Regions from separate parts of the Phycicoccus ginsengisoli genome, predicted to be linked through region 2. Evidence: predicted binding sites of a transcription regulator. Region 2 holds the regulator's gene; the other holds the start of a gene.

Region 1 (4,693 bases), on a different contig from region 2:
GACGACGGGGTCGAGGACGAGGTCCGCGCGGCGACGGGGAGGGACCCGGCGTCCGGCAGGGGCCGGTCGGACAGCTTGACGGCGACCCCGACCGCGGTGGCCGCGAGCACCAGGACGCCGGCCACGACGGGGAGGATGCCCCGCCCTGACCGGCGCCCGGTGTCGCTCACGGTGCTGTCTGCGCTGTCCGTGCTGTCTGGGCTCGCTGCGTCAGCGCCGGACGGTCGCGGTCGCCCGATGGCGCGAGCCGCCGACCACGAGGGCGGCGCCCGCGAGGCCGGAGAGGACCAGCAGCGCGGTCGCCGGCCCACGGTCGCCCGCCTGGCCGCCGGTGCCCGCGTTGACCGAGCCGGGGGCGGAGCTGCCGCCGCTCGCGTAGCTCTGGGTCACGGCGGTGAGGCTGCCGTCCTGGAGGCTGCCGATGGCGTAGACCACGAGGGTCTTGCCTGCGGTCACCGGCAGGTCGACCGGGCCGATGACGGGCTTGGTGGTCCCGGCCGCTGCGACCGAGGCGGAGACCGTGCCGGCGGGCACCATGAGCATGGACTCGTTGGGGTTGGTCAGCTTCGTGATGATCGGCTTGCCGCCGGCGAGCACGTCGACCGCGGGGGCGGCGGCGGTGTGCCGCACGATGACCCGACCCATCCCGGCAGGGACGGCCGTCGTCGGGTTGACGAACGGCTTGAGGGCGGGCTTGCCGTCCGCGGTCAGGTAGGCCACCACCGTGGCGTTGGCGCCGGCCGGCAGGTTCGGGGCGAGGGTGAGGATCGGCTTCGAGCCGCTGGCCGCGCCGGCGGGGCGGACGGCGATCTGGTGCGAGCCGGCCGGCAGGCTGATGGGGTCGGTGACGGTCTTGAAGGTGAAGTCCGACAGGGCCTTCTTCCCGTCGACGTACACGTCGACGGGGGTCTTCGGGATGCCGTGGACCACCGTGACCGTGGCCGTGGAGGCGGCCTGGGCGGGCAGCGCGGCGAGGCCGGCGGTCCCGGCGGCGACGGCTCCGGCGGCCAGGACCGCGCGGAGGGTCGTGCTCCTGGTAGCGCTCATGACAGTTCCTTTCGACGAGGCAACCCCCGGCGGGTGCCTGGTGCCCGTCGTTCGCACCCCGGTGGAGAACGGATTGGAACTTCTTCACGGAGACGTCGTGATGAACAAGTTTGTCCCTCTGCGCCCCGTTCGCCGTGGGCGGACGCCGCACGCCTTCCCCGAATGGCGTTGCTGGGTAATCATGATTACATGACAACACGAACAACAGCCGAGGCCTGGCTCGCCGGCCGGCTGCCGCAGGAATGGTTCACCGGCCCCGTCGAGGTCGCCCGCGACCGCGACGAGCTCATCATCTGGGGCGACCTCGCCGCCCCGGAGCTGCCCGACGACACCGACGACGCCGACCGCGAGGTGGCGGCCCGGGGTCGGGCGAAGACCTTCCGCGAGGAGACCCGCGAGCGCCGCGTCGAGATCGCCCGCGAGCTCGAGCACCTCTCCGGCCGCAAGGTCAGCTGGGGGGTGCGGGTCGGCGGCCACGAGTCGCTCTTCACGCACCTCGCCGCGCCGGTGATGACGCGGCTGCGCCAGCCGGAGCGCCGGGTGCTCGACACCCTCGTCGAGGCCGGGGTCGCGCGCTCGCGGGCCGACGCGCTCGCCTGGTGCGTCAAGCTCGTCGGCGAGCGGTCGGACGCCTGGCTCGGCGAGCTCCGCACGGCGATGGAGCAGGTCGAGGAGGTCCGCAGGAAGGGGCCCGCCGCGTGACGCTGCCGACGGCAGGCGTGTCCGCCCACGGCGGAATGGAGCGGACCCGACTCAGCCCCGGGAACAGGCCGGAGAACCGCCGCGTTGCGCACGGTGAGCCACGTGGCCGGCCCGCAGTTCGGACGCGGGAGGACTGGTCCGTTCGTCCCGATCCCGTATCGGTCGCCGAATGGACCGCGCCACGGTCAGGCAGCACGGATAGCATCGAGATGATCTCGATAGGCAGGAGCAGAAGAGATGTTTGAACGGTTCACCGATCGGGCCCGGAGGGTGGTCGTGCTCGCGCAGGAAGAGGCGCGCATGCTCAACCACAACTACATCGGGACCGAGCACATCCTGCTCGGCCTCATCCACGAGGGTGAAGGCGTCGCCTCCAAGGCTCTCGAGAGCCTCGGCATCTCGCTGGAGTCGGTCCGCGAGCAGGTCCAGGAGATCATCGGCCAGGGCCAGCAGGCCCCGAGCGGCCACATCCCCTTCACGCCCCGTGCGAAGAAGGTCCTCGAGCTGAGCCTGCGCGAGGCTCTCCAGCTCGGCCACAACTACATCGGGACCGAGCACATCCTGCTCGGCCTCATCCGCGAGGGCGAGGGCGTCGCGGCCCAGGTCCTCGTCAAGCTGGGCGCGGACCTCAACCGGGTGCGCCAGCAGGTCATCCAGCTCATCTCCGGCTACCAGGGCAAGGAGGGTGGCGCGACCGCCGGTGTCGGCGCGGGCGTCCAGCAGGAGGGCACTCCTGCCGGCTCGCTGGTGCTCGACCAGTTCGGCCGCAACCTCACCATGGCCGCCCGCGAGGGCAAACTCGACCCGGTCATCGGGCGCGAGAAGGAGATCGAGCGGGTCATGCAGGTGCTGTCCCGCCGCACCAAGAACAACCCCGTCCTCATCGGCGAGCCCGGTGTGGGCAAGACGGCGGTCGTCGAGGGCCTGGCCCAGGACATCGTCAAGGGCGAGGTCCCGGAGACACTCAAGGACAAGCAGCTCTACACCCTCGACCTCGGCGCGCTCGTCGCCGGCAGCCGCTACCGCGGTGACTTCGAGGAGCGGCTGAAGAAGGTCCTCAAGGAGATCCGCACGCGCGGCGACATCATCCTGTTCATCGACGAGATCCACACCCTCGTGGGTGCGGGTGCCGCCGAGGGCGCGATCGACGCCGCCAGCATCCTCAAGCCGATGCTGGCCCGCGGCGAGCTGCAGACCATCGGCGCGACGACCCTGGACGAGTACCGCAAGCACATCGAGAAGGACTCGGCGCTCGAGCGCCGGTTCCAGCCGATCCAGGTGGCCGAGCCGACGCTGTCGCACGCCATCGAGATCCTCAAGGGCCTGCGCGACCGCTACGAGGCGCACCACCGCGTGTCCATCACGGACGCCGCGCTGGTCTCGGCGGCCAACCTCGCGGACCGGTACATCAACGACCGGTTCCTGCCGGACAAGGCGATCGACCTGATCGACGAGGCGGGCGCGCGGCTGCGCATCCGCCGGATGACGGCTCCGCCGGACCTGCGCGAGTTCGACGAGAAGATCGCCTCGGTGCGGCTCGAGAAGGAGTCGGCCATCGACGGGCAGGACTTCGAGAAGGCTGCGCGCCTGCGCGACGACGAGAAGAAGCTGCTCGCCCAGAAGGCCGAGCGCGAGTCGCAGTGGAAGTCCGGCGACATGGACGTCGTGGCCGAGGTCGACGAGGAGCTCATCGCCGAGGTCCTGGCTGCCTCCACGGGCATCCCGGTCTTCAAGCTCACCGAGGAGGAGTCCTCGCGGCTGCTCCACATGGAGGACGAGCTGCACAAGCGCATCGTCGGCATGGACGACGCCATCAGGGCGCTGTCCCAGGCGATCCGCCGCACCCGTGCCGGCCTGAAGGACCCGCGTCGTCCCGGTGGCTCGTTCATCTTCGCCGGCCCGACCGGTGTCGGTAAGACCGAGCTGGCCAAGACGCTCGCCGAGTTCCTCTTCGGTGACGAGGACAGCCTGATCCAGCTCGACATGAGCGAGTACTCCGAGAAGCACACCGTCTCGCGGCTGTTCGGCTCGCCTCCCGGCTACGTCGGGTACGAGGAGGGCGGCCAGCTCACCGAGAAGGTGCGGCGCAAGCCGTTCTCGGTGGTGCTGTTCGACGAGGTGGAGAAGGCCCACCCGGACATCTTCAACAGCCTGCTGCAGGTGCTCGAGGACGGCCGGCTCACCGACTCCCAGGGTCGGATGGTCGACTTCAAGAACACCGTGATCATCATGACCACGAACCTCGGCACCCGTGACATCGCCAAGGGCGTCTCGCTCGGCTTCTCCGCCGGGCCCGACTCCCGCAGCGACTACGAGCGGATGAAGAACAAGGTCCAGGACGAGCTCAAGCAGCACTTCCGCCCCGAGTTCCTCAACCGCGTCGACGACACGATCGTCTTCCCCCAGCTCACGCAGCAGGAGATCGTCGCCATCGTCGACCTCGAGATCGCCAAGCTCGACAAGCGGCTCAAGGACAAGGACATGGGGATCGAGCTCACCATCGACGCCAAGAGCCTCCTGGCGAAGAAGGGCTACGACCCGGTCCTCGGCGCCCGTCCGCTGCGGCGCACGATCCAGCGCGAGATCGAGGACGTGCTGTCCGAGAAGATCCTCTACGGCGAGCTCAAGGCCGGCGAGCTGGTCCTGGTCGCGACGGAGGGCGAGGGCAAGGCGGAGACGTTCACCTTCACCGGCACCCCGCACCCCGGCAGCCTCGACCTGCCGATCGTGCAGACCGTGGGCGACGCCAGCGAGAGCTGAGCCGGACGCACCAGCCGGTATGCCGCGTGGGCGACCACGCGGCATACCGGAAGGCCACGAAGGGGCGGCACCCGAACGGGGTGCCGCCCCTTCGCCGTGCCGCCCCTGCGCCGTGCCGCCCCTTCGCCTGTCCGGGCGCGGTCAGCCAGGCCGTTCGCGTGTCCCGTGGTCGGGACGGAGCCTG
Region 2 (4,693 bases):
CTCCACCGAGAAGTTCCTCACCGACAACGCCGACAAGCTCCAGGACGACCAGCGCAAGCCGGTCGACGAGGCGCTGGCGGACCTCAAGGAGGCCCTCAAGCCCGAGTCCGGCGCGAGTGCCGAGGACATCTCCGCCAAGAGCAGCAAGCTCTCGGAGGAGTCCCAGAAGATGGGCACCGCGATGTATGCCGCGGCCTCGGCTGCCGACGCCTCCGCCGGGTCCGAGGGTGCGGCCTCCGGTGAGGGTGCCGCCGCGGGCGGTGCCGGTGCCTCCGACGAGGACGTCGTCGACGCCGAGGTCGTCGAGGACGACGAGGAGAAGAAGTGACCGACCACACCCCGACGGCCGACCAGCCCGACGGAGCCGAGGCGATGGTGGGCTCGGAGGAGTTCGAGCCCACCACCGCCGAGGCGGCGGCCGCGGAGCAGGCCGCCGTCGCGGACCAGCAGCCGTCCCACGACACCGTGACCGGCGAGTGGCAGTCCGGTGCCCAGCCGGCTGCCGCCGGGCAGCCGGGGTCGCAGGTCCACCCGGACACCGCGCTGGCGGCCGAGCGGCTGACCGACCTGCAGCGCCTGCAGGCGGAGTACGTCAACTACAAGCGCCGGGTCGACCGCGACCGCGCGGTCGTGCAGGAGCGCGCCGTCCGCGACGTGCTCGAGACGCTGCTGCCGGTGCTCGACGACATCTCCGGTGCGCGCGAGCACGGGGACCTCGCCGACGGCCCGTTCGCCAAGATCGCCGACAAGCTCGAGACCACGCTCGGCAAGTTCGGCCTCGAGCGCTACGGCGCGGTGGGGGAGGAGTTCGACCCCAACCAGCACGAGGCGCTCATGCACACGGCGTGGCCCGCGGACGGCTCCGTCCAGGGCGACTCGACGACTGTGGTGCAGGTGCTGCAGGCCGGCTACCGCGCCGGCGAGCAGGTCCTGCGGGCGGCCCGCGTCGCGGTCGCCGACCCCGAGTGACCCGGCTCCGGGCCGGGACCGACGCACGACTCCCCACCCCGTCCCGCTGAGAGGAGGACGCCATGGCCAGCCAGGACTGGTTCGAGAAGGACTTCTACGCGATCCTCGGCGTCCCCCAGGACGCGGACGAGGCGGCGATCAAGAAGGCCTACCGCAAGCTCGCCCGCAAGCACCACCCCGACCAGAACCAGGGGGACGCCGCGGCCGAGCAGCGCTTCAAGGACGTAGGCGAGGCGCACTCCGTGCTCTCCGACCCCGAGAAGCGCCGTGAGTACGACGCCATCCGGCAGATGGCACGCGGCGGGGCCCGCTTCACGGCCGGTGGTCCGGGCGGTGCCACCAACGGCGGCTTCGAGGACATCTTCTCCTCGATGTTCGGCGGCGGAGGCCCGGGAGGTGGCACCCGCGTCCGGTACTCCACCGGCGGGGGCGGCCAGCCCGACCTCGAGGACATCCTCGGCGGGATGTTCGGGGGCCGCCCGGCCTACGGCGGGGGTGCGGGTTTCCGTGCCCCCACCGGCCCGCGCAAGGGTGCGGACCTCACCGCGCGCACCACGCTGTCCTTCCGCGACGCGGTCTCCGGTGCCACGGTGACCCTGGGCACCTCGGGTGGCGACCAGATCACCACCCGGATCCCCGCCGGGGTCAAGGACGGCCAGAAGATCCGGCTGCGCGGCAAGGGCCAGCCGGGGGACTCCGGCGCGCCGGCCGGCGACCTCATCCTCACCATCACGGTGGAGAAGCACCCGGTCTTCGGCCGGGACGGCGACAACCTCACGGTGGAGCTGCCGGTGACCTTCGCCGAGGCCGCCCTGGGTGCCACGGTGTCGGTCCCGACCCTCGAGGGCGACCCGGTCAAGGTGCGGATCGCGCCCGGGACGCCGAGCGGTCGCGTCCTGCGGGTCAAGGGCCGCGGGGTGCAGCGCAAGGACGCCCCCGGCGACCTCATGGCCAAGGTCGCGATCGTGGTGCCGCAGCGGCTCTCCGACGAGGCGAAGGCCGCCGTGGAGACGCTGCGCGAGCTCGACGGCGGGCACGACCCGCGGGCGGAGCTGTTCGAGAAGGCCCGGCGGTGAGCATGGCGGCCGAGCCCGAGTTCCGGCCCGACGACGACGCGCCGATCTTCGTGATCTCGGTCGCCGCCGCGCTCGCCGGCATGCACGCCCAGACGCTGCGCCAGTACGACCGGCTCGGCCTCGTGCGGCCCTCGCGCACGCGGGGCGGCGGCCGGCGCTACTCCGGCCGCGACGTCGCGCTGCTGCGCGAGGTGCAGCGGCTGTCGCAGGACGAGGGCATCAGCCTCGCCGCTATCCAGCGCATCCTCGCGCTCGAGGACCAGGTCTCCGCCCTGCAGGCGCGGGTGCGCGAGCTGCGGGCCGAGCTCGAGGAGGCCCGCACCGCCGCCGGCTACGGCGGCCCGGGCTCCCGGGTGTTCGCGGTCGGCCCGAGCGGCGAGGTGTATGCGCTGCGCGCCGGCCAGCGGGTGCGCAGCGAGCGTTCGCAGGCCCTCGTGGTCTGGCGCCCCGGCTCCCGCTGAGCCGGCAGGCCCCTTCACCACCGCCCCGTCGGCCTGCACCCTCCTACCCCGGCCCGGGGGCTCGCACCACGGACCTCCGGCCCTGATGGTGCGGCCGTCGCCGGGGCACACTGACGGGGTGTCCTCGTCGCCAGCACCCACGGACCTCGCCATCGCCCGGGCCGCGCACCTCGAGCCGATCGCCGAGGTGGCGCGCGCCGCCGGCATACCCCCGGAGCGTCTCGAGCCCTACGGCCGCCACGTCGCCAAGGTCGACCTGGCGGCCGTCCACGACCTCGCCGACCGGCCGCCAGCGAAGTACGTCGTCATCACGGCCATCACCCCGACCCCGCTGGGGGAGGGCAAGACCACGACGGCGGTCGGCCTGGCCCAGGGCCTCGCCCAGCTCGGCCACCGCGCCACGCTCGCGCTGCGCCAGCCGTCGATGGGACCGACGTTCGGCATCAAGGGCGGCGCGGCCGGAGCAGGCCACAGCCAGGTGCTGCCGATGGAGCAGCTCAACCTGCACCTCACCGGCGACTTCCACGCCGTCAGCGCGGCGCACAACCTGCTCGCCGCGATGGTCGACAACCACCTGCACCACGGCAACGAGCTCGGCCTCGACCCGCGCAGCATCGCCTGGCGGCGGGTGCTCGATGTCAACGACCGCGCCCTGCGCAACATCGTCGAGGGCCTCGGCGCCCGCATCGACGGTGTGCCGCGGCAGAGCGGCTTCGACATCACCGCCGCCAGCGAGGTGATGGTGGTCCTCGGCCTGGCGACGTCGCTGCGCGACCTGCGCGAGCGGCTCGGGCGCATCGTCGTGGGCTTCACGTATGCCGGTCGGCCGGTGACCGCCGACGACGTCCGGGCGGCCGGCGCGATGGCCGTCATCCTCAAGGACGCACTCCAGCCGAACTTGCTGCAGACCACCGAGAACACGCCGGTCCTGGTCCACACCGGCCCCTTCGGCAACATCGCGACGGGCAACTCCTCCGTGGTCGCCGACCGGCTCGGCATCCACACCGGGGACTACCTGCTCACGGAGGCCGGGTTCGGCTCGGACATGGGGGCCGAGCGCTTCGTCAACCTCAAGTGCCGGGTCTCGGGGCTGCGCCCGGACGCCGCCGTGCTCGTCGCGACGGTGCGCTCGCTCAAGGCGCACTCGGGCAACTACCAGGTCGTGGCCGGCCGGCCGCTGCCGCCGGAGATGCTGCACGAGAGCCCGCGCTCGGTCCGTGCCGGCGTCGACAACCTGCGCCGCCACCTCGAGATCGTCCGGTCGTTCGGGATGTCGCCCGTGGTCGCCGTCAACGCCTTCCCGTCCGACTTCGAGTCCGAGCACGCCGTCATCCGGGAGGTGGCCGAGGCGGAGGGGGCGCACGTCGCGGTCTCCACCCACGTGGCCGACGGCGGGAAGGGTGCGCTCGACCTGGCCGAGGCGGTCGTGGCCGCCTGCGGCGAAGCGAGCGAGCTGCGGTTCACCTACGAGCTCGACGACACCCTGCGCGACAAGATCGAGGCGGTCGCCAGGAAGGTCTACGGCGCCGACGGCGTCGACTTCTCGCCGGCCGCGGCCAAGGACCTCGAGCGGTTCGAGGTGCTGGGCTACGGCGGCTTCCCCGTGGTCATCGCCAAGACGCACCTGTCGATCTCCTCCGACCCCACGCTCCTCGGCGCCCCCACCGGCTGGCGGCTCCCGGTGCGCGAGGTCCGGGCCGCGGCGGGCGCCGGCTACGTCTACGCGATCAGTGGCGAGATGCGCACCATGCCCGGCCTGCCACGCCACCCGGCCGCAGCGGACATCGACCTCGACGAGGACGGCGAGGTCGTCGGCCTCTTCTGAGGGCGGGTGAGGGTGCGGCGGTGGGGGCGCGGCGAGCGGCCGCCGAGGGCCTGCCGCTCGTGCCTAGCGGAGGTGGGGCCGGTCGGAACCGTCGGCCGAGCCGTCCGCCGAGCTGTCCGGCGGGCCGACCGACGCACCGGGGAGGCCCCGGCGGGACCGGATGATCCCGCGGGCGTAGGTGAGGTCGCCCCAGAGGACCACCAGTCCCACCACCGCCAGCAGCGCGCCGGCAACCTCGTTGCTCCCGCCCAGGAGGCCGACCAGGCCGCCGGCGAGGAAGAGGACGCCGATCGCGGCGATGACCGCGGCGACCGCCCAGGCCACGGCCAGGTGCCACGCGCGCACCTCCCGCGCGGGCGTGT

Evidence for each region. The regulator HspR, encoded in region 2, represses chaperone genes until heat shock. The targets are predictions, from matches to a motif close to AAGTTGAGTCNNNNNGACTCAACTT.
Region 1: the regulator HspR is predicted to act here: its motif matches at 1,783-1,807, upstream of ACYVDO_RS05260 (ATP-dependent Clp protease ATP-binding subunit).

The regions. Positions count from the first base shown of each region.
Region 1 is NZ_BAAGYN010000003.1:19,477-24,169, reverse strand. It holds gene ACYVDO_RS05275 (class F sortase) at 1-170, opposite strand, end outside; gene ACYVDO_RS05270 (DUF4397 domain-containing protein) at 211-1,047, opposite strand; gene ACYVDO_RS05265 (hypothetical protein) at 1,237-1,749, shown strand; gene ACYVDO_RS05260 (ATP-dependent Clp protease ATP-binding subunit) at 1,987-4,509, shown strand.
Region 2 is NZ_BAAGYN010000004.1:94,914-99,606, reverse strand. It holds gene dnaK (molecular chaperone DnaK) at 1-328, shown strand, start outside; gene grpE (nucleotide exchange factor GrpE) at 325-969, shown strand; gene ACYVDO_RS07835 (DnaJ C-terminal domain-containing protein) at 1,032-2,045, shown strand; gene ACYVDO_RS07830 (heat shock protein transcriptional repressor HspR) at 2,048-2,506, shown strand; gene ACYVDO_RS07825 (formate--tetrahydrofolate ligase) at 2,625-4,331, shown strand; gene ACYVDO_RS07820 (hypothetical protein) at 4,395-4,693, opposite strand, start outside.